3 regions of the Streptacidiphilus sp. MAP12-33 genome follow, and region 3 is predicted to be linked to each of the others. Evidence: riboswitches for the same ligand, from Rfam matches in the RefSeq annotation. Region 3 holds a riboswitch; each other region holds the start of a gene.
What was found. Region 3 has a riboswitch for cyclic di-AMP ahead of ABH931_RS27100 (NlpC/P60 family protein). Riboswitches for the same ligand answer to the same signal wherever they lie in the genome.
Positions count from the first base shown of each region.

Region 1 (7,251 bases), on a different contig from region 3:
GCGCGCCATCACCGGCATCGAGGCGGAGCTGGAGCAGACGCTCGCCACGATGGAGAAGCAGGGCAAGCTGCTGGAGGCCCAGCGGCTGCGCATGCGCACCACGTACGACATCGAGATGATGCGTCAGATCGGCACCTGCTCCGGCATCGAGAACTACTCCCGCCACATCGACGGGCGCACCGCCGGCACCGCGCCGAACACCCTGATGGACTTCTTCCCCGAGGACTTCCTCCTCGTCATCGACGAGTCCCACGTCACCGTGCCGCAGATCGGCGCGATGTACGAGGGCGACGCCTCGCGCAAGCGGTCCCTGGTCGAGCACGGCTTCCGGCTGCCCTCGGCCATGGACAACCGGCCGCTGAAGTGGGAGGAGTTCGTCGAGCGCATCGGGCAGACGGTCTACCTCTCCGCCACGCCGGGCAAGTACGAGCTCTCCCGCTCGGACGGCCAGGTCGAGCAGATCATCCGCCCGACCGGCCTGATCGACCCGGAGATCGTGGTCAAGCCGACCGAGGGCCAGATCGACGACCTGGTCCACGAGATCCGCAAGCGCACCGAGAAGGACGAGCGCGTCCTGGTCACCACCCTGACCAAGAAGATGTCGGAGGATCTCACCGACTACCTGCTGGAGCTCGGCATCCGGGTGCGCTACCTGCACAGCGACATCGACACGCTGCGCCGCGTCGAGCTGCTGCGCCAGCTGCGCGCCGGCGACTACGACGTGCTGGTCGGTATCAACCTGCTCCGTGAGGGCCTCGACCTGCCCGAGGTCTCCCTCGTCGCGATCCTGGACGCGGACAAGGAGGGCTTCCTGCGGTCGCCCACCTCCCTGATCCAGACGATCGGCCGTGCCGCCCGTAACGTCTCGGGCCAGGTGCACATGTACGCGGACCGGATCACCGCGGCGATGGACCACGCGATCAGCGAGACCAACCGGCGTCGCGAGATCCAGCAGGCGTACAACACCGAGCACGGCATCGACCCGCAGCCGCTGCGCAAGAAGATCGGCGACATCCTGGACACCCTCACCCGCGAGGACATGGACACCGCCGAGCTGCTCAGCACCGGCTACCGCCAGGGCGGCGGGGGCGGCCGGGGCCAGAAGGCGCCGGTGCCGGTGCTCGGCCTCAAGGCGGACGCCAAGGAGGCCAGGAGCCTGCCGGCCGCCGAGCTGGCCGAGCTGATCGCGGAACTGACGGAGCGTATGCACAATGCGGCCGCCGAATTGCAGTTCGAGATGGCGGCCCGCCTGCGTGACGAGGTGAACGAACTGAAGAAGGAGTTGCGCCAGATGCGCGAAGCCGGAATGGCCTGAGTGTTCGACGCCCGTTTTCTTCACCCGTCCTTCGGGCCGAGCGCCTATGGTGCTCGATAGAAGCTGCACAGGGAACGGACAACGGTCCACGGGCGTCCGACACATGTGGGGAGGGCCGAGCCATGTCGGTGAGTCTGAGTACGGGCCAGCGCATCCGTCTCGAGGGGCCGGAGGGGGAGGCGGGCCCGCCGGTGATCCGGCTCGGGCTCGGCTGGCAGGGGGCGCCACGCAAGGGGTTCTTCGGGGGGCGGCGGCGGGAGCGGGAGGTCGACCTGGACGCCTCCGCCGTGCTCTACGCCAGCCGCACCCTGGCCGACGTGGTCTTCTTCCGGCACCTGGTCAGCAACGACGGCTCGGTGCGGCACGCCGGGGACCGACGCAGCGGCGGCCTGGACACCGAGTCGATCAGCGTGGACCTGGGCCGCGTCCCGCCGCACATCACGCAGATCGTCTTCACGGTGAACTCCTACAACGGGCAGAGCTTCGCCGAGGTCCAGCGCTTCCACTGCCGGCTGGTCGACGAGGCGTCCGGCGCCGAGCTGGCGCGCTTCACCCTCAACGGCGGCGGGGAGCACAGCGGCCAGGTGATGGCGAAGGTCGACCGGGACGAGGACGGCGCCTGGCAGCTGACCGCGATCGGCGTTCCAGCGCAGGGGCGCACGTTCCAGGAGATGCTGCCGGTCATCGAGCAGTACCTGTGACGGTCGGTGCGGTCGGTGCGGTCGGTGTGAGAGAAGTCTCTTAGCCGACCGAATGTTTGGAGTCGATCTTTATATCTGCCTAATGTGCGGGGGTCCGCCCCCACAGTCGGCGGACACCCGCATCGGGCACGCCGAGTCCAGCCCCTCGATGCCGGGAAACGACGAGTCACCAGGGCCGGAGCGGGGGAACCACAGGTAAGCCGCCCCTGCCCTTTTCCGGGCCGGGGCTCGGGGTGAAGCCGCGTGCGCGCGGCCGGGCCACTACTTCTCCGGCCCGAATCCGACAGCTCACCTCGCAGGCGTCGGAGAGGCCCACCTCATGCGCCGCACCCTGTCGACCCCTGCCCGCATAGCCGCGCTCACCGCGGCGCCCGCCCTGCTGCTCGGCGGCGTCGCCGCCACCTCGGCCCAGGCCGCGACGCCCCGCGTCAGCGAGACCGGCCTGACCGCCACGACCACCGCCTCCGGGACCACCGCCAAGCTGACGGTCACGTCGAGCTCCTGCGTCACCTTCCGCTCCCTGGGCGTGGCGGTCCGCGACGCGGCCGGCAACAACCTGGACTTCCCGCAGTGGCACAGCAACGCGCGGGTCTGCTCCGGCGGTCTGACCCTCACCGCCTCCCGCCAGTTCCCGGCCGGCAGCTACACCATGTTCGGCGCCTACCTGGACACCGCCGGCACCTGGCACAACCTGGCTGCCAAGACGCTGACCGTCGGTGGATCCAGCACCAAGCCGACGCCCGCGCCGACGCCGACGCCCACGCCCTCCCCGTCGACCCCGGCCGCCGCCGGCTCGATCCCGGCCGGTGTGGCCTCCTCCAGCACGCCGATCTGGTCGGACGAGTTCAACTCGCTGAACACCAGCCGCTGGGTCTCCAGCACCACGACGTCGTACCAGTACGGGAACCACAACCCGAGCGACAACAAGCTCGACTGGCTGGACCCGAACGACGTCTCCGTCGCGAACGGCGTCGCCACCTTCACCGCGCAGCCCAGCTCGCACACCCTGGAGAACGGCAAGCAGGCCTGGACCACCGGTCTGCTGACCACGGAGGGTTCCCAGGAGGGCTTCCAGGTCAAGACCGGCGACTACGTCGAGTCCCGGATGAAGCTGCCGACCGGTCAGGGCGCCTGGCCGGCGCTGTGGACCTGGAAGAACGGCAACGGCGAGATCGACTCCTTCGAGTACCACCCGGACAACCCGAACCTGCTGGAGCTGACCAACCACGTCAACGGCGGCGGGACGTACTACACGAACGCGAACGCGATCAAGCCGGGTGGCTGGGTCACCATCGGCACCAAGTACGGCGCGAACTCGGTCGACTGGTACGTCAACGGCGTCAAGGTCTACTCGGACAACACGGGCGTGGGCGCCAACTGGTCCGCCTACCTGATCCTCAACCTGTCCCTCTCCGCCGGTCAGTACCACCCGGCGCCGAGCGGCAGCACCCCGATCACCTTCTCCGTCGACTACCTGCGCGTCTACCACTGAGGTTTGTTAATCTGGTCGGGTAAGCGGAGGGGAGTACTCCCTGAAACGACACGTCCGTCATCACGGCGGTGCCTCGGCACCTCCCGGGCGTGTCGGCCCGGCCGGTTCCCGGCAGGGCGGAGGAGACCTCCGGCAGTGAAGCACGCTCGCTTCTGCCGGAGGAAGGACGTCCGTGGACGTTTCCGTGGCCATGTGGGTCACCACCATCGTGGTTCTCGTCGCCCTGATCGCTGTCGACTTCTTCGTCGGCGGCCGCAAGCCGCACGAGGTCTCCATCCGTGAGGCGGCCGTCTGGTCCGCGATCTGGATCGGCCTCGCCGGGTTGTTCGCCGGCTTCCTGTGGTGGCACTCCGGTTCCGCGCCGGCCGGGCAGTTCCTCGCCGGGTACGTCACCGAGAAGTCGCTCAGCGTCGACAACCTCTTCGTCTTCGTGCTGATCATGGCGAAGTTCGCCGTCCCGCGCGTCTACCAGCAGCGGGTACTGATGATCGGGGTGCTGATCGCCCTGGTGCTGCGGGCGGTCTTCATCGCGGCCGGCGCCGCCGTGATCGCCTCCTTCTCGTGGATCTTCTTCCTCTTCGGGGCCTTCCTGATCTGGACCGCCTGGAAGCTGATCAAGGAGGCCCGCGGCGGCTCCCCGGACGAGGAGTACGAGGAGAGCAAGCTGATGCGCGCGGTCGAGCGCCGCTTCCCCACCACGGACGGCTACCGCGGCACCCGGCTCACCGTCGTCGAGGGCGGCCGCCGCCTAGTCACCCCGATGCTGCTGGTGATCCTGGCCATCGGCACCACCGACGTGCTCTTCGCGATGGACTCCATCCCCGCGATCTTCGGGCTGACGCAGGACGCCTACATCGTCTTCACCGCCAACGCCTTCGCGCTGATGGGCCTGCGCCAGCTCTACTTCCTGGTCGGCGGACTGCTGGACCGGCTGGTCCACCTCTCCTACGGCCTGTCGATCATCCTCGGCTTCATCGGCGTGAAGCTGCTCCTGCACGCCCTCCACGAGGCGGGCGTCCACGCCGCGCCGGAGATCGGCACGCCGCTCTCGCTCGCCGTCGTGGTCGGCGTCCTCGCGGTCACCACGGTGACCTCCCTGATCGCCTCACGCCGGTCGGCCGCGCGCCCGGCGGCGCCCGCGGCCGACGCGAAGGAGATCTCAGGAGCGGGGGAGCGCTAGCTCCTCCAGTTCCGCGGCCGGGACGATCCCGGCGACGCGTGGCGGCTCGGCCGGTTCCAGGAGCCGGCTGGGCTGCCCGTCGACGCCGACGGGCAGGTCGCCGTCGAGGGTGATCCGGCGGACCAGGCGCGGCTCGTCGCCGTAGTCGTTGACCGCGTAGTGCTGGGTGGCGCGGTTGTCCCAGATCGCGACGTCGCCGACCTCCCAGCGCCAGCGGACGGTGTGCTCGGGCTTCTCCACGAAGCGCTGGAACAGGGCGATCAGCTCGCGGCTGTCGTCGCTGGCGAACCCGACCAGGCTCTGGGTGAAGGCGCCGAGCAGGATCGTCTTCTCCCCGGTGACGGGGTGCACCCGCACCACCGGGTGCTCGGTCTTGAACGCGGTCGACACGAAGACCTGCCGGAACAGCTCCGCGACCTCTCGGTTCTCGGCCAGCTCCGGCCGCAGGCCGAGCCGCGCCGCGTAGTCGAAGTCGTTGGTGTGGACGGCCCGCAGGTGCTCGGCGAAGACCTTCAGGGCGGGCGGCAGTGAGCGGTAGGCGGCGGCGGTGTTGGCCCAGATCGTCTCCCCGCCGGCCGGTGGCAGCTCGACGGCCCGCAGGATGGAGGCGGCCGGATAGGAGGGCACGAAGGTCACGTCGGTGTGCCAGTTGTTCGCCCGCACGCCCTTGGTGGCGTCCAGCTCGAAGACGTATCGCCCGTCCGCGGCCGGGACGGTCGGGTGCCCGACCGGCTGCCCGAGCAGTCGGGCGAAGGCCTCGTGGCTCGCGTCGTCGAGGTGGTGCTGACCCTTGAAGAAGATCACCTTGTGCGTGTGCAGGGCCGCGCGGATCTGCGTGACGGTCTCGGCCGACAGCTCGCCGCCGAGCTTCACCCCGTGCGCGAGGGCGCCGATGCGACCACCGAGTTGCGTGAGTTGCAAGGGAGTTGGGGCCGTTGCCATGGCGTTCACCCTTCCGATGAGAACGTGTTGCAGCTCATCGTGGACCCGCGACGTTGCAGAGTCATGGCTCGTGCATGAAGGATCATCCGACAGCGTCGGCAAGGATGAGGGCATGAGCGAGAAGGAAGAGGCCGGGGCGCAGGCCCCGCGCCGTACGGGGCGCCGACCCGGTGGCGCCGACACCCGCGGCGCGGTCCTGGAGGTCGCCCGCGCGGAGTTCGCCGCCCGTGGCTACGAGCAGACCAGCATGCGCGGCATCGCCCGCGCCGCCGGGGTGGACGCCGCCCTGCTGCACCACTACTTCGGCAGCAAGGAGGGGTTGTTCCTGGCGGCGCTGGACTTCCCGATCGATCCCTCCGCGGTGGTCGAGCTGGTCCTGTCCGGCGACCGTGACGGGATGGGCGAGCGCCTGGCGCGCTTCGTCCTCGCCCTGTGGGAACAGCCCGAGGTCCTTCACCGGCTGCTGGCGGTGTTGCGCACGGCGGTCGGCAGCGAGCAGATCGCCGGGATCCTGCGCGAGTTCATGGTGCGCGAGCTGGTCCTCCGCCTCGCCGCCGACCTGGGCGGTCCGTCCCCCGAGCTGCGGGCGGAGCTGGTGCTCTCCCAGATCATCGGCCTCGCGGTGGCCCGCTACGTCATCGGTGCCGAACCCATCGCCTCCGCGACGCCGGACGAACTCGTCCCCCTGCTCGCCCCGACGTTGCAGAACTATCTGGCAGTCGAGTAGGTCGGGCGGTTCCGGTTCTTGACCGCAGGGGGCTCGGGCGCCAAACTCAGCGCATGATGAATTCAACGCCCGCGATCGACGTGCGCGGGCTGCGCGTCACGCGGGGCGGTAGGCCCGTGCTGCACGGGATCGATCTGGTGGTCGAGCGCGGCTCGGTCACGGGGCTGCTCGGACCGAGCGGCTGCGGAAAGACGACGCTGCTGCGCAGCGTCGTCGGAGTGCAGCGGGTCGAGAGCGGGGAGGTGCGGGTGCTCGGGCTGGCGGCGGGGGCGCCGGCCCTGCGGGACCGGGTCGGCTACGTGACGCAGGCACCGTCCGTCTACGCCGACCTCACCGTGCTCGCGAACCTGCGCTACTTCGCCGAGGTCCTCGGCGCGCCGAAGGGTGATCCGGCGCGGGTGCTGGAGGAGGTCGGCCTGACCGAGCACGCCGGGGACCTCGTCGGTCGGCTCTCCGGAGGCCAGCGGGCCCGCGTCTCCCTCGCGGCGGCGCTGCTCGGCACACCTGAGCTGCTGGTGCTCGACGAGCCGACCGTCGGGCTGGACCCGGTGCTGCGCCAGGAGCTGTGGCAGCTGTTCCACCGGCTCGCCGCGGGCGGCGCGACGCTGCTGGTGTCCAGCCACGTCATGGACGAGGCCGCCCGCTGCACCGCGTTGCTGCTGATGCGCGAGGGGCGGCTGCTCGCCCACGACACCCCGCAGGCGCTGCTCGCCGCGACCGGCGCGGCGGACATCGAGCAGGCCTTCCTCACCCTCGTCGCCGGAGCCGCACCAGCATCCGGGACCGCACCAGCATCCGGAGCCGCACCAGGACTCGGAAGGGCAGCCGGAACGGAGGACGGCCGATGAACCCGCACCGCACGCTCGCCACCGCCCGCCGGGTGCTGCTGCAACT
Region 1 covers NZ_JBGCCA010000008.1:178,068-185,318, forward strand. Annotated here, with positions in the region: gene uvrB (excinuclease ABC subunit UvrB) at 1-1,315, shown strand, start outside; gene ABH931_RS11060 (TerD family protein) at 1,438-2,016, shown strand; cyclic di-AMP (ydaO/yuaA leader) riboswitch at 2,166-2,331, shown strand; gene ABH931_RS11065 (family 16 glycosylhydrolase) at 2,336-3,508, shown strand; gene ABH931_RS11070 (TerC family protein) at 3,681-4,688, shown strand; gene ABH931_RS11075 (TauD/TfdA dioxygenase family protein) at 4,668-5,630, opposite strand; gene ABH931_RS11080 (TetR family transcriptional regulator) at 5,743-6,357, shown strand; gene ABH931_RS11085 (ABC transporter ATP-binding protein) at 6,411-7,205, shown strand; gene ABH931_RS11090 (ABC transporter permease) at 7,202-7,251, shown strand, end outside.
Region 1: another riboswitch for cyclic di-AMP. It lies ahead of ABH931_RS11065 (family 16 glycosylhydrolase); the one in region 3 lies ahead of ABH931_RS27100 (NlpC/P60 family protein).

Region 2 (7,251 bases), on a different contig from region 3:
GGTGCGGTGCTGGCGGCGCAGCCGCTGGCGACCGACTTCGAGCGCCGTCGGCACCTGATGCTGTGGAGCCAGTCCGTCTCTCCGCGCAGCTGGTTCACGTACCGGATGGCCCTGCCCGGCGCCGCGTTGCTCGTGCTGAGCACGGTGCTGTCGGTTGTCGTCCGCTGGGGTGGCTTCTGGTCCCACCCCGGGTTCGGCCTCTCCTCCTGGGAATCCCCCGAGGACTTCTTCGCCGTGGTCCCGGTCTTCCCGGCGCTGGTGCTGGCCACCTTCGCCCTCGGGGCCCTGGTCGGACTGTTGCTGCACCGGCCGATCCCGGCTCTCGGCGTGACCGTCGTGCTGTACGTCGCGCTCGTCTGGGCGCTGGACAAGCTGCGCCCGCATCTGATGCCGACCTTCTCGATGGTCGGCGGAACGAACGCCACGGGCATGCCCGGAAACGCCTGGGTGGTCGACGACGGCATCGTGCTGAACGGCAGATGGGTCGGCTACGGCCAGTGCCCCGGCAGGGACTGCAGCAACGCGCAGTGGTGGATGCGCTACCACACCGTCGCCCAGTTCAGTCCGATGCTCTGGATCATGACGGGCATCCTCGCCGTCCTGACCGTACTCCTGGTCCTGGCCTCCTACCGCCGCCTGCGCGCGCTCACGCGCTGAGCGGCTGCCCGTCGCCCGCTTTGCCCGCCTTTCCCACGTGCTGAGACGGGTCGTCCCGCGCACTGGGAAGGCTGGCATGCTGGGACGGTGAGCGCGGTCCTGGAAACCCCCGTCCCGCGCCCGGTTCGCGTCGCGACCGGGCCCTCCCTGATTGCCACCGCCGTGCCCGGCCGTGGCCTGCTCGGGCGCCTTGCCGCGGTGCTGAGCGCGCACCCCGTCCAGGCGTTCGCCGTGCGGACGACCGCCGGCGGCCCGGCGGTCGTGGAGATCACCGTCGCGGACGCGCACCGTGCCCGGGTCCGGGCCAAGCTGCTGCGCATGGTCGAGGTGCTCGACGTCGTCGAGCCCTGACCACGTCGGGACCTGATCTCGTCGAGCCCTGAAGAGGCCGCGGACGGGCGGCGGGCGCATCCTGGAAGGGCCACCGGACCGTCCCGGGACGGCCCCGGGCCGGCGGCCGAGGGAGGTGTCTCGCGATCATGACTCTCTTCATGGACGTCCACCACGGCATGAACGGGATCACCGCCGAGCAGTTGGCGGCGGCGCACCAGGCCGATCTCGCCATTGAGGCGGAGGAACACGTCCACTTCAAGCAGGCCTGGGCGGACCCGGAGTCGGGCACCGTCTACTGCCTGTCCGAGGCGCCCTCGATGGACGCCGTCCAGCGCGTCCACGAACGGGCCGGACACATGGCGGACGAGATCCACGCGGTCCCGCTCATGGTCTGAGACCTCTCGCCTACCGTCGCCGGACCCGGCGTGGCAGCAGTGCCGGGACGCGGAGGCGGTAGGCGAGGAACCGATCGCCGAACTCGGCCGCCATCAGGTCGTCCTCGACCCGGACCCGGTGCAGTGCCCACGGCACGGTGACGGCCGTGTAGAGCACCCACACCCCGAATCCGAGGCCCAGCGCGGCGCCGAGCACCAGCCCGAGGAGTCCCGTGTAGATGGGATGCCGCACCAGGCCGTAGGGACCGGTGGTGCGCAGCTCGTGGCCCTCCTGCACCAGCGGGACACCCGCCCACATCACCCCGAGCACCAGCCGGGACCAGACCAGGAGCGCCGTCGCCGCGACGGTGAGGGCCGCACCCGCGACGCCGAGCACCGGGTTCCAGTACTGCAGGTGGCGCCAGAACGGGCCGTCCGGTCGCCGGGTCAGCTCGATCAGCACCAGGATGCCGGCCACCAGCGCCACCCGCGCCGGCATCGAGGCGCGCAGGCTGCGCAGCCACGCCCGACGGCGCTCCGGCGAACCGGCGCCGCGGGACCCGAAGTACACCGCCGCTCCCACCCAGGTCACGGCGAAAACCACGATGCAGCCGTAGACGACGCCGTGCACGGCAGTCTGCACTCCGCTCATGTCTCCAGGGTCGCGCGGCGTCGGCCTGCGCGGCCTCCACCCCGAGGTGGAGCCGTGGGTGGACACGTGTTTCTGACGCGCCAGTTGATTCGGTCACGATCGGGCAACTATGGTTCCCTTTCGAACCGCTGTGCAGTCGATCTTCCGAGGGGGGATCCGCGGCGGTTCCCGTCGAGTCTGTCGAGGGTTCGGTCGTTCCGCGCACGGCGTGGGCACCGGGGCCGAGACGGAGCCGGGGACCCACGTCCTCGGGGTGAATCGGCATCAGGTCGACCGCTACGCGCGGGCGCACGCAGGTGCGCACGGGCGGCGGCCGGTGAGATGTCGTAGGGCGAGACTTCCGGCCCGAACCCGTCAGCTCACCCGGTAGGCGGCCAGGAAGAAGGAGCCCGTCCAGGTGGCGTCCCACCGCCGTCCCGCCGCGCCCAGTCGTACCCGCACCCGAATATCCGCGCTCACCGTGGTCGCGGCCACCAGCGTCGGCCTCGCCACGCAGTCGGCCCAGGCCGCTCCGCAGCCGACCACGGCGCAGCTGAAGTCACAGCTGGACCAGCTGAACAACGCGTCCGACCAGGCCGTCGCCGCCTACGACCAGGCGCAGGCGCAGCAGCAGGCACTGCAGCACAAGGTCTCGATCCTGGAGGACGAGATCGCCCGCGAGCAGGCCAAGGCCAACACGCTGCTCGACAGCGTCGGCGCGATCGCCCAGAGCCAGTACATGACCGGTGCGGTGGACCCGACCGTCCAGCTGATCCTGACCAGCGACCCGAGCGAGTTCCTGCAGAAGGCCTCCTCGATGAACCAGCTGTCCGGCAACGAGGCCGCCCAGCTGAGCCTGCTCCGCACGCAGGAGGACCTCCTCTCGCGCGAGAAGGCCGAGGCGGAGCAGGAGCTCCAGGCCCTCCAGGCCGTCACCCAGCACGCCGCCGCGCTGAAGGCCGCCGCTGCCGCCAAAGTCAAGGCGACGCAGCAGCTCCTCAACTCGATGACGCCCAGCCAGCGCACCCAGCTGACCGGCGGCACGGGCTCCAACCTCCACCCGCACGGCACGGCGGGCGACTCGATCGAGATGGCGGCGTTCGCGGCGGCGAAGACCCGCATCGGCGACCCCTACAACTGGGGTTCCAAGGGCCCGAACGAGTTCGACTGCTCGGGTCTGATGCAGTGGGCCTACGCCCAGGCCGGCTACTCGCTGGGCCCGGACACCTACGCCCAGATGGCCGAGGGCACTCCGGTGGCCTCCGTCGCCGACCTGCAGATCGGTGACCTGGTCTTCTTCAACGGTGGCCAGCACGTGGGCATGTGGGCCGGTGGCGGGATCATCCTGCACGCCCCGCACACGGGGGCGTACGTGCGCATGGAGTCGATCACGACGGTCGGCACGATCTACATGATGCGTCACATCTGAGACACGGTTGCCGCGCGGCCTCCCGCCCACCGGGGACGGGAGGCCGCGCGTTCGCGTCACACGCGTCGTATGCGTCACATGCGCCAGTGCAGCGTCGTCGCGTCGTCGTGGCGCTTGCCGTGGAACGTGCCCTCGGCCAGGGCGAGTTCGGCCTTGCGGACGGAGTCGGTGAGGTGGGCCGGACCGTCGGCGGCGAGGGTGTCGAGCAGCTCGGTCCAGCTCCAGCCGAAGCGTTCCACCAGGCGGGTCACCCCGTCGGACAGCGCGGCGGCCTCGCGCACGCGGGCGAGTGGGAAGGACGCCGTCACCGCGTGCTCGGCGGCGTCCGGGCGGGTGGAGGCGACCCAGAAGCCGCCGGGCGTGTTGCGCAGCCCGCTGACCGACTCGCGGTCGTAGGCGGGCAGCTGGTCGATGCGGTCGTCCGCGACGACCTCGATCCGGCCCTCGGAGGTGCGGACGACGACGGGCGAGTCGGCGAGCACCAGGCAGTCGAGGCGGTCGGCGCCGGGGTCGGCACGCAGCAGCGCCACGGTGCTGGAGGGGCTGTCGGGGTTGCCGTGGTCGCACTGCGGGTGCAGGTCCCGGGTGCGCAGGATCGCCTGCCGCAGCACCTCCGGCAGCGGCTCGTCGGGGTGCGCCAGCAGGAACGCGCCGAGCTGCCCCGCGAGACGGGCCACGAACCACGGCACGTCGTGGACGCAGCCGGTCGGCAGACCGCTCGGCGTGGCGCCGTCGAGGACCAGGGCGAACTGCGGCCCGGCGAGGACGAAGTCCTCGTTCGCGGACGCGTCCGGGCTCGGCTCGCAGCTGTAGCGGATCTCCACGGCTCTCCTCGCGGGTCGACCTGTCGGGGGGCATATGCGACCTTCCCCGATCATGCCCCGAGTGGCCCCGGAGACGCGTGAGGCTTCTCTAGGCTGCTGCCATGGATCCCGAACCGGAGCCCGGCGAAGCGCTCGACGCCCGGGCCGCTGTCGAGGCCGCCTTCGGGGCCGCGAGCGGTGCTGCCTCCCGCTCCCAGGCCACGTCCGGGCCCGCTGGGGCCGCCGGGCCCGGACCGCGCGAGCCCGGTTCCGGGCCCGAGCCTGCGGTCGATCCCGTGGCCGATCCCGCGGCCGAGCGGGACGCCGGACCGCGTGAGCCCGCACCAGGGCCGCGTGAGCCCGCGCCAGGGCCGCGCCGGTTGGATCCGCCCGCCGCCGCAGCGCTGCTACGGCTCGCCGCGCGGGTCGAGCGCGACCTGCTCGCATCAGGGCTGAACGCCAAGCCGTACGAGGTGACGCCGTCGTCCCTGGCCGGCGTCGAGGTGGAGGTCGACGCGTTCGACGACGCCGTCGGCGGTGTCTGGCTGCACTGGCGCACCCACCCCTCGGTCGGTTCCGAGGGATCCGGCGCGACCTCGGTCCGGGTGGTGATGGCGGAGGCCCTGGTCCGCACCCTCACCGCGCTCGGCTACCGCGTCGAGCACGGCGACGACAGCCTGCGCCCCTACGCGGTGCGCCTGGTCGCGGGGCCTGACACGGCCGTCTGAGGCGGCGTTAGGTGGAAGACTGGGCCCGGTGAACGACGAGAAGTGGTGGGCGGACCAGTTCGAGACGCACCGGCCCAGGCTGCGGGCCGTGGCCTACCGGATGCTCGGCTCCTTCGCCGACGCCGAGGACGCCCTGCAGGACGCCTGGCTGCGGATCGTGCACGCGGACGCGCGGGCCGACGAGATCGAGAACCCGGCCGGGTGGCTCACCACGGTCGTCGGCCGGGTGTGCCTCAACGCGCTCCGCAGCCGCACGGCCCGTCGGGAGGAGGCGTGGGACGGGCACCTGCCCGATCCCGTGGTGGGCGCGGAGGGTCCGCCCACCCCCGAGGACGCGGTGCTGCTGGCCGACTCGGTCGGCCTCGCCCTGCAGATCGTTCTCGACACCCTCTCGCCGGACGAGCGGCTCGCGTTCGTCCTGCACGACATGTTCGAGGTGCCGTTCCCGGAGATCGCCGCCGTCCTGGAGCGCGAGAGCGCCGCCACCCGCCAGCTCGCGAGCCGCGCCCGCCGCCGCGTCGCCCAGGCCGACGCTCCCTCGCCCGACCGGGACCTGACCCGGCAGCGTGTCGTCGTCGACGCCTTCTTCGCCGCCGCCCGCAACGGCGACCTCGACGCCCTGGTCTCGGTGCTGCACCCGGACGTCGTCGGCCGGGCCGACTTCGGCGCCCTCCCGCTCCCGCGCCCGGCGCTGATCCGCGGGGCCGGCACGGTCGCCCAGAACGCCCGCATCGGCTACGTCCCGGGCGCGGAGCTGCGCCCGGTGCTGGTCAACGGCGCCGCGGCCACGCTCGTCCTGCGCGAGGGCCGGCCGTACGTGCTGATGGCCTTCACCGTCGTCGAGGAGCGCATCGTCGCGCTCGACATCTACGGCGATCCCTCCCGGCTGAGCGAGGTCGCGGGGTCCGTGCTGTGAGGTGACGTCAGTTCTGGCGCAGGGCGGGCATCGGAACAGGGACGCCGTAGGTGGACGACCCGACGCCGACGCCGCCCTGGCAGCTGTTGGGCGGGTCGGTGGTGACGCCCCTGGTCGAGGGCATCTCGGCCGCCCAGAACATGTAGCCGAGCATGCCCGGCGTGGTCCCGGCCCCGGCCGGTGCCGCGCTCTGCACCCAACTGCCCGTCGTGTTCTCCACGGAGGTCGAGAACGTCGTGCACTCCGGCCGCACGGACGAGCCCTCGGCGATGTAGAGGCTGCCGGTGAACTTCGCCGGCGCGAGCGGCGGGATCGGCGGGTTGTAGGTCGGCTTGCCGCTCAGGTGTTCCTGCCAGTTGGACTCGGCGGTGGAGGTGGACGGCTGCTTGCTGGGCACCATCGCGTTGGCGTAGTCCAGCACGGGGTTGCTGGTGTTGAGCCAGTTCGCGGTCGCGTACTGGTCCAGCCCGACCAACCAGCGGTCGCCCGCGGCGACGTCGATCGTGAGCCGGGCGGCAGGGTCGGCGCCGGTCGCGTCGTAGGGGTGGGCGGCGCGGTAGGCGGTGATGAACGCCTGGAGCCCGGTGAGGTCGGGGCTGGAGGAGTTCTCGTAGTCGATCTCGATGCCGACCCCGAGCCGGGTCGCGAGCGCGGCGGCCTTCTGGCCGAGCAGGGTGGGGTTCTGCGAGAGCGCGGTGTCCCAGTCGTTGACGTAGGTGATGCCGCCGATGGAGAGCATCACGCGGATGCCGTGGCTGGTGAAGTAGTCGACGATCGCCTGGGTCATCCCGTTCGGGACACCGCCTGTGTCGCCCGCGTCCGTGGTGCCGTTGAGGAGGCGCAGCGGGTTGACGAAGCTCAGCACGACGAGGTTGACGGAGGGGTGGCCGTCGCCGCGGTCGATCAGCCAGTGGTTCTTCTGGTCGAAGTCCGTCATGTCCCGCACGGTCGCCCACGTGCAGGCGTCGTCGGAGCAGTGCCAGGCGCCGTAGACCTGGATCGGGCTGGTCGCCGCGGCCGCCTGCGGCGTGGCGGCCTGCCCGGGCGCGGCGCCGCCGAGGGCGGCGGCGGTCAGTGCGAGCGTCGCGGCGGCGAGCAGGGTGGGGGTTCTGCCTCTGTGCTGGCGCATCCATCGCCTCCCGGCGAAGAGGGCTCGACAAGGTTGCCCCAAGGTTGGTGATCTGCTGATGCCCTGTCAATGGTCCGGACCAACTCCCTGGCGCCGCCCGGCGCCGCCCGGCGGCGTCGCGGCGTGCGCGGTTCCCGCCGTCACGTGGACGCTCCCGGAGCGGAGGGCCAGGGTGAACTGCTCAACTCGTCTCGGTGAAGGTGGCGTTGTAGCCGAAGGCGAGGCAGAGACCGGAGTCGGTGATGGCCTGG
Region 2 covers NZ_JBGCCA010000020.1:108,821-116,071, reverse strand. Annotated here, with positions in the region: gene ABH931_RS20850 (hypothetical protein) at 1-657, shown strand, start outside; gene ABH931_RS20845 (hypothetical protein) at 745-1,008, shown strand; gene ABH931_RS20840 (SCO4226 family nickel-binding protein) at 1,137-1,385, shown strand; gene ABH931_RS20835 (isoprenylcysteine carboxylmethyltransferase family protein) at 1,396-2,016, opposite strand; cyclic di-AMP (ydaO/yuaA leader) riboswitch at 2,220-2,403, shown strand; gene ABH931_RS20830 (NlpC/P60 family protein) at 2,477-3,424, shown strand; gene ABH931_RS20825 (hypothetical protein) at 3,499-4,248, opposite strand; gene ABH931_RS20820 (hypothetical protein) at 4,350-4,955, shown strand; gene ABH931_RS20815 (sigma-70 family RNA polymerase sigma factor) at 4,984-5,871, shown strand; gene ABH931_RS20810 (hypothetical protein) at 5,879-7,000, opposite strand; gene ABH931_RS20805 (protein kinase) at 7,182-7,251, opposite strand, start outside.
Region 2: another riboswitch for cyclic di-AMP. It lies ahead of ABH931_RS20830 (NlpC/P60 family protein); the one in region 3 lies ahead of ABH931_RS27100 (NlpC/P60 family protein).

Region 3 (7,251 bases):
TGCTGCAACGCCGTGCCGGGCGCGCCACCGTCGAAGTCGCTGTCCCTGGGCAGGGCCGCCAGCAGGCGGGCCGCGCCGGAACCGGCGGCGGCCAGCGCGGCGGCGAGCTCCGGGGTGGTCTGCGCCGGGTTGCGGCCGGTGCCGAGATAGCCGGTCCAGTCGGCGACCCCCTCGGACAGCCAGCGCGGCGTCCACGCCTCGGTGTCGACGCGCGTGGCGACGTGGGTGGTCTCGTGGGTGATCACGACGCGGCGGCCGAGCGCGCTCAGGCTGTCCCAGGCGTCGGGGTTGACGGTGATCCGGTCGGTGCGGCGCCCGTCGGCGGCGCCGAGCTCGCCGGTGCAGACGGCGGCGATGCCCGCGAACGCGGCGGGCTCGGCGCCGAGCAGCGTGCCGAACTGGTCGGCGGTCTGCGGCGCGACCAGCACGGTGCGCTGTCCCCACCCGCGGCCCCAGACGGTGCTGACGGCCGGCACGGCCTGGTCGGCCTCGGCGCCGAGCGCGGCGAGGCTCGCCTGGTCGCGCAGGCCGAGCACCAGGCTGTAGCGGCCGCGCACCACCCGCACCGGACCGAGGTCCCACAGCAGCACGTCGCCGCCGTCGTGGTCGGAGTCGGCGGCGAGCCGCCAGGCACCGTCGGTGCCGCGGACGAAGGTGAGGTACTGGGTGGCCGTCATCGGCTGCTCGTCGAACCCGGTCAGCCGGTAGTCGAGCTCGACGGCCACGGGGGCCCGCTCCCCCGCGCCCGACGCGTCGCCCAGGGCGGGCGGCAGGGGGTAGGCGTCGAGGGAGAGCACCCGGTAGGTCCACTGCGAGAGCGGCACCTGAGCGAGGTTGGCGACCAGCTCGTGCTGCCGCCGCACCAGGTCGGCGGACGCGCCCGGGGCAAGGGTCGCGGCCAGCGCGCGGGCGTCGCGGGCCAGGACGGCGGCCGCGCGGGCCTCCAGCGCCCGCCGCACGCCGTCCTCGCGCGCCTGGGTGGCCTCGCGCTCGTCGTCGACCGCGTCGGCCCAGGCCTGCCACGCGGTGGTGCCGCCGATCCCGGCGACCGCGACGCCGGCGCCGTAGAGCAGGACGCGTCTGCGACTGAGGCCGCCGGTGTCGTCGGTGCCGCCGGTTATCGGGCCGCGGGCCATCAGGGGCGCACCACCATGGCGACGGGCATGTCGTTGACGCTCTCGTAGCGGACCCTGGCGCCCGGGTACGGAGCGTGGATGATCATGCCGTGTCCTGCGTACATGCCCACATGGTGCATGTCTCGGTAATACACCACGATGTCCCCCGGACGGGCCTGCGACAGCGGGACGCGCCGCCCGGCGAAGGCCTGTTCCTGGGACGTGCGCGGCAGCGCCACCCCACCGTGGCGCCAGGCCCAGTACATCAGACCCGAGCAGTCGAAGGCCCCCGGACCTGTCGCCCCGTACACGTACGGCTGCCCGAGCGCGGCCCGCGCCGCCGCCAGCGCGGCCGCGGCCCGGGAGTCCGCCGGGCCCTCGCCGGCCGCCAGCGGCACGTCCGCCGCCTGGGCGGCGGCCTGGGCCGCGTCGTCCTCCTGCTGCTGGAGCACGTCGCGCTGCTGCGCCGTCAGGCTGCCGAGCAGCGCCTGCGCGTGGCCGAGGCGGCGTTGCACGTCGGCCTTGTCGGTGGTGATCGACCGGCGCAGCCGCTCGATCTGGTCCAGTTGCGCGCCGACGGTGGCGCGGTCGCGCCGCTCCCGGTCCTCGTCCGCGCGCAGTTGCGCCAGCCGGGAGGCGAGGTCGGCGTCGACCTGCCCGAGGTCGGCGGCCCGGTCGAGGTAGTCGGCGGGGTGCGCGCTGAGCAGCAGCTGCACCACCGGGTCGATGGTGCCGCCCTGCTCGTACTCGGCCTGTGCCATCGCGCCGAGCTGGGCCGCGACGTTGTTGACGTGCTGCTGTTCCTCGGCGAGCTGCTGTTCCAGCAGGGCGGCCCGCCGCTGCAGCACGGCCTGCTGCTCCTGCGCGCCGGCGGCGCGCTGACCCGCCGTCTCGGCCTGCGCGTAGAGGGCGTCGACCTGCTGCCGCACCTCGTCCGGGCTGCCGGCCCCGGCCCCTCCGGACGGTCCGGGCTGCGCCTGCGCACCGCTCTGGGCCGTCAGGACGGCCGCGGTCGCCGCCGCCACGGTGACCGCGGCACGGGAGAGCACGGAGGGGCCGAGACGTCTGCCTCGTCGATGGGATGCCACGAGCGCAGACGCTAGCGATTGGGACAGAACCAGTCCAAGCTCCACAGAGCTGAAAAATCCCCACGAAAACCGCTCACATGAACCAATCCGCAGGTCGTCCCGGAGAAGGCACGGCTTCGGCGCGGGCTGCGGACCCCGACACACGTCGCGCGAATGCACCCAGGGGAGTGAACGACGATGCCCGCCGTCGGTCACCGACGGCGGGCACGCGTGCAGCTGCGGATCAGATGTGACGCATCGCGTAGATGCTGCCGATCCAGTCCATGCGCTCGTACTTGACGACCGTGCCGGTGTGCGGCGCGTGCAGGACCATGCCGTTGCCGGCGTAGATCCCGACGTGGGTGTCGCCGTTGAAGAAGATCAGGTCACCCACCTGCAGGTCGGCCGTCGAGTTCACCGCGGTGCCGTCGTTGATCTGGTCGTAGGTGGTGCGGCCCAGCGAGACGCCGGCCTGGGCGTAGGCCCACTGGGTCAGACCCGAGCAGTCGAAGGAGTCCGGACCGGTCGCGCCCCAGACGTAGGGCAGGCCCAGGCGGGTCTGCGCGGCCGCGAAGGCCGCGGCCTCGACCGAGTCGCCGGCCTTGCTGCTGCCGGTGCCACCGGTCAGCGGGGGGCGGCTGGTGCCGCGGCTCGCGGCACCGCCGGAGGTTCCGCCGCCGACGACGGCGCTGCGCTGGGCCGCGGTCATCGAGTCGAGCAGCGCCTGGGTCTGCTGGACCTTCTTCTGCGCCTCGGCCTTCTGCGCGGACAGCTGCTTGGTGGTGGTGTCCATCTGCTGGAGCGTCTGCTCCGCCTGGGACTTCTCACCCGCGAGCTTCTGCTCCTGGCTGCGGAGCTGGTCCAGGATGGAGGCCTGGTTCGACGTCAGCTGACCGAGCGAGGCGGCCTTGGTCAGGTAGTCGTCGGGGGTGGCCGAGAGCAGCAGCTGGACGGTCGGGTCGACCTGGCCGGTCGCGTACTGCTGGTTGGCGATCTCGCCGAGCTGGTCCAGCCGCGAGTTGACGTCGGCCTGGCCGCGCGCGATCTGGTCCTGGAGCTGGCTGACCTTGGCCTGCTGCTGCTTCAGGTTCTCCTGCGACTGGTCGTACTTCTGGACCGCCTGGTCGGCTTCGGTGTTCAGCTGCTGGAGCTGGGAGCGCAGCTGGTCCGTGGTCGGCTTGGGCGCGGCCTGGGCGCTCTGCGCGGACACCGCGACGGCGGTGGCGGCGGCGGCCGTGAGGACCGACATGCGCGTGCGGCCGGGAGACTTGGGACGGCGATGGGACGCCACGAAGGCGATCTCCTTCTTCCTACGTCCGCCTACCGGGTGAGCTGACGGGTTCGGGCCAGGAAGTCAGCCCTACGACGCCTCACTCGGCCCGGAGTCGCACCGGCCCGCCCCTGGCGTCGATTCACCCCGGAAGGAACCATTGGTTCCCCGGCTCCGACTCGACGGTCGCCCCCTGCGGACCGCGTCGCCGAACTCGACGGTGACCACCGCTGCCACCCTGGATGGGTGAACGACCGTACGGCGGTTCGAGGAGTGACCCTAGTAACCCAACCGTGATCGGTTCAAATCCTTGTCAGAAAAAACTCGTGTCACTTTCGACGCAGTGTCAGTGGATCAACGCTGTGTAGTCGGAATCTGACCAGGAGCCGACGACATGCCGGAGAAATCGGTCATTCCATCGCTCTCCGCACGGATGCTGTGAGAGTCTTCACAGACCGTCGGAGCGTCGGGCGCGGGTCAGATCCGACGGATCGCCACAACCCCGCCGAAGTAGGACATCGGCTGCACCGAGACGTCGTAGCCGTACTCGGGGGCGTTGAGCAGCATGCCGTTGCCGGCGTAGAGGCCGACGTGGCCGCCGTTCTCCATCACGATGATGTCGCCGACCTGCGCGTCGGCCATGCTCGGCACCATGGTGCCGACGTTCTCGTCGGAGTAGGAGGAGTGCGGCAGCGAGACGCCCGCCTGGGCGTAGGCCCACATCACCAGGCCCGAGCAGTCGAAGCCGGCCGGGGTCGACCCGCCCCAGAGGTAGGGCGCGTGGCCTATCTGGCTCTCCGCGGCCAGCATCGCGGTGCGGGCCGTCGCGGATATGCCCGTGAGGTCGATGTGGCCGGTGTAGCCGCTGCTGGAGACCGAGCCGTAGCCACCGCCACCGCCTCCCCCGCCGACGGTCGTGCGCTGGGCCGGGGTGAGCGCGTCCAGCACCGACTGGGCCTGCTTGAGCTTGGCCAGGGCCTCGCTCTTGGCCGAGCTCATCTTCGCGAGCAGCTGCTGCTCCTGCGCGAGTTCGGCGGCGGCCTCGGCCTTCTCGGACTGGAGGGTCTTCTCCTGCGCCACCAGCGCCTGGAGCTGCGCGGTCTGGTTGCTGGTGAGCTCGTCCTGCGAGGCCGCCTTCTGCAGGAAGGCGTCGGGCGAGCTGGAGAGCATCAGCTGCACGGTCGGGTCGACGCTGCCGTCGGCGTACTGCGCGTTGGCGATCTGGCCGAGGTTGTCCAGGCCGGTGTTGACCTGGGCCTGCTGGCGGGCGATCTCGTCCTGAAGGATCGCCACACGCCGCTGCAGGGCCTCCTGCTGGGTGTGCGCCTCGTTCCACTGCTCGGTCTTGGCCGCGGCGTCCGTACGGTCCGCGTCGACCTGCGCCTTGGCGTCCTTGGTGGAGATCGCCGGAGCGGCCTGGGCGGCGGTCTGCGCCGAAAGCGCCACCAGGGTCGCGGCCGCGGCCGTCATCACGGACACACGGGCACGGCTGACCTCGCGAGGCCGGCGGTGAGAAGCCACGTCGGATGCAGTCCCTTCGCACACTTGAACGCCCGCAGAGACGAATGGGAACGCGAGTGCGGACGTTGAGCGACGAGAATAGTGAGCCGCGGGACCACTTGTCTCCCCCGGAGGGGAATCCGGTCCGCTCTCTTAACAAACCCTCAAGATCCCCGGGGTTTGCGGGAGCGCCGCGGCAGGGCCGCAGGAGCGGATCAGGTGCGGATCAGCCGGCGCAGCAGCATCGTCGAGGGGACCGGACGCGCGCCGGACGCCCTGACCCCGTCGGCGACCTCGCGGTCCGTGGAGACCACGACCACCGGCCGGCCCTCCGGCTCCGCCCGCACCAGACGGCGGATCAGCTCGTCCGCGGTCTCGCCGGTCCGGCTGAACAGCACCCGCACGCCGCGCGGCGGCGGCGCCATCGGGATCGGCCCGTCCAGGTCCTTGCCGTCGAAGACGCAGGTGATCTCCGCGCCCGTCTGCACGGCCACCAGGCCCAGCCCGCGCGTCAGCTGCTGGCGCTGGCGGTCCAGGGGCATGCCGGGCCAGCCGGTCTTGGTGACGTTGTAGCCGTCCACCAGCAGGTGGACCTGCGGCAGTTCGAGCAACTGGTCGAGCAGCGCCGGGTCGTCGCCCTCCAGCGCGCGCCGGGCCACGTCGTGCGGCGAGGCGGCCACCGGGACCACCGCCTCGACGGTGTCGGCGGGACGGCCGCTCAGCGGCGCCAGGCCCAGCTCCCGCTGGAGTCCCTGGGCGCCTTGCACCACCGTGTCCAGCAGCAGCCGCAGCCGCATCTCCTCGGTGGACCTGCCCTCGCGGGCCGCCCGGCGGGACGCCTCCAGGGCGGTCTCCAGCTCCGCCACCCGGTGCTTGAGCCGGCGCACCTCGCTGTCCTGCGCGCCGCGCTCGGTCGCGCCGGTGGCGCGCTGCGCCTCCAGCTCGCCGACGGCCTTGCGGGTGGCCGCCTCGGCGCGCTTGGTGTCGGCGGAGAGCGAGCGCAGCTGCCGGCGCAGGCTGTCGCCCTCCTTCTTCAGCGCGTCCAGCTCGGCCTTGGCCCGCTCGGCCTCAGTGCGGGTCGCGGCGCGCACCGAGGCGAGCTCCTCCTGCAGCTTCTCCGCCAGCCGCGCCGACTCGGCGGCCGCGCCCTCGTGCTCGGCGCGCTCGACCTCGTCCCCGGCCTCGCCCACGACCCTGGTCCAGCCGGGGGTGCGCAGCAGATACGCGGCGGCGGCCACGTCCTGCGGGTCGGCGGCGGCCGGAGCGGTCCCGCTCTCCAACGCGGCCACCAGATCGGGCTGTCCCTGCCGGACCCGTTCCGCTATCCGCGCCCGGAAGGCCGGTTCGGTCTCCAGGGCGGCGGCGATGGCCGTGGCGCCACGCTTGACCCGGGCCTCGCGGGTGAACTTGACGTAGGGGCGCAGCCGGGCGGGCAGCTCGGCCGCGGTGAACGCGCCGAGGGCGTCGGCCGCGATGCCGACCACGCGCTTGCGCACGCCCTCGGGCAGCGGCCGCTCCAGCGCCTCGGCGCTGTCGCCGTCCAGGGCGCCGTCGACACCGTCATCCGGCGTCGGCGCCTGGTCTCGCTGCTCCACGTCTTCCGCTCCGATCCGCCGTGCTCCCCAGGTCCCCGTCACCTGGAGAGCCATTGTCCCCGCTGCCGCCCCCCACCGTTGCCTCCGCCACGATCACAGGTCCACCGTCGCGCTCAGGCGCGCTTGGCCTGCTCCGCCGCCTCGGCGGCCGCACCCGGACGGTCGACCAGCTCGATCTGGTCCACGGCGTTGCACCAGCGGCAGCGCACCGACTCGACCGTCTCGCTCAGCACCTCGCGCTCCTCGACGTTCGGCTCCCCCGCCAGGTCCAGGTGCACGAACTCGACGACCCGGGAGGACCGGGTGACGTCGAAACGGGTCAGGTTGCCGCACAGGGTGCAGCGCCACCTGGTCGCCTCGGTGGGAAGCGGAACGGACATGGCGAGATCCTCTCGTCGTTTGTCTTACCCGGAAACCCTATGGCCTCAGGGCCGGGCGCGGGCACGGTCCCCCACACGCTCCAGTAGGTGGGTGTCAGATTCGTCCCGAGAAGGAATGCTTTGGCCATGGTCACCCTCGCGGCCCAGGAGCCCACTGCCCGCCTGCCCCGTCCCGTTCCCTACCTGCCGCTGGTGACCGGCTCGCTCATCGCGCTGTGCGTGGCCGTCTTCCTGGTCGGGCCGGTCTCGGGCCTGGACCCCCTCTACGGCACCGGCTCCGCCGAGGCCTGCGCGCAGACGCTCTACTACCACCGCTGGGGCGCC
Region 3 covers NZ_JBGCCA010000030.1:89,163-96,413, reverse strand. Annotated here, with positions in the region: gene ABH931_RS27110 (hypothetical protein) at 1-1,136, opposite strand, end outside; gene ABH931_RS27105 (NlpC/P60 family protein) at 1,136-2,203, opposite strand; gene ABH931_RS27100 (NlpC/P60 family protein) at 2,427-3,473, opposite strand; cyclic di-AMP (ydaO/yuaA leader) riboswitch at 3,484-3,647, opposite strand; gene ABH931_RS27095 (NlpC/P60 family protein) at 3,930-4,922, opposite strand; gene ABH931_RS27090 (NYN domain-containing protein) at 5,168-6,547, opposite strand; gene ABH931_RS27085 (hypothetical protein) at 6,661-6,927, opposite strand; gene ABH931_RS27080 (rhomboid family intramembrane serine protease) at 7,054-7,251, shown strand, end outside.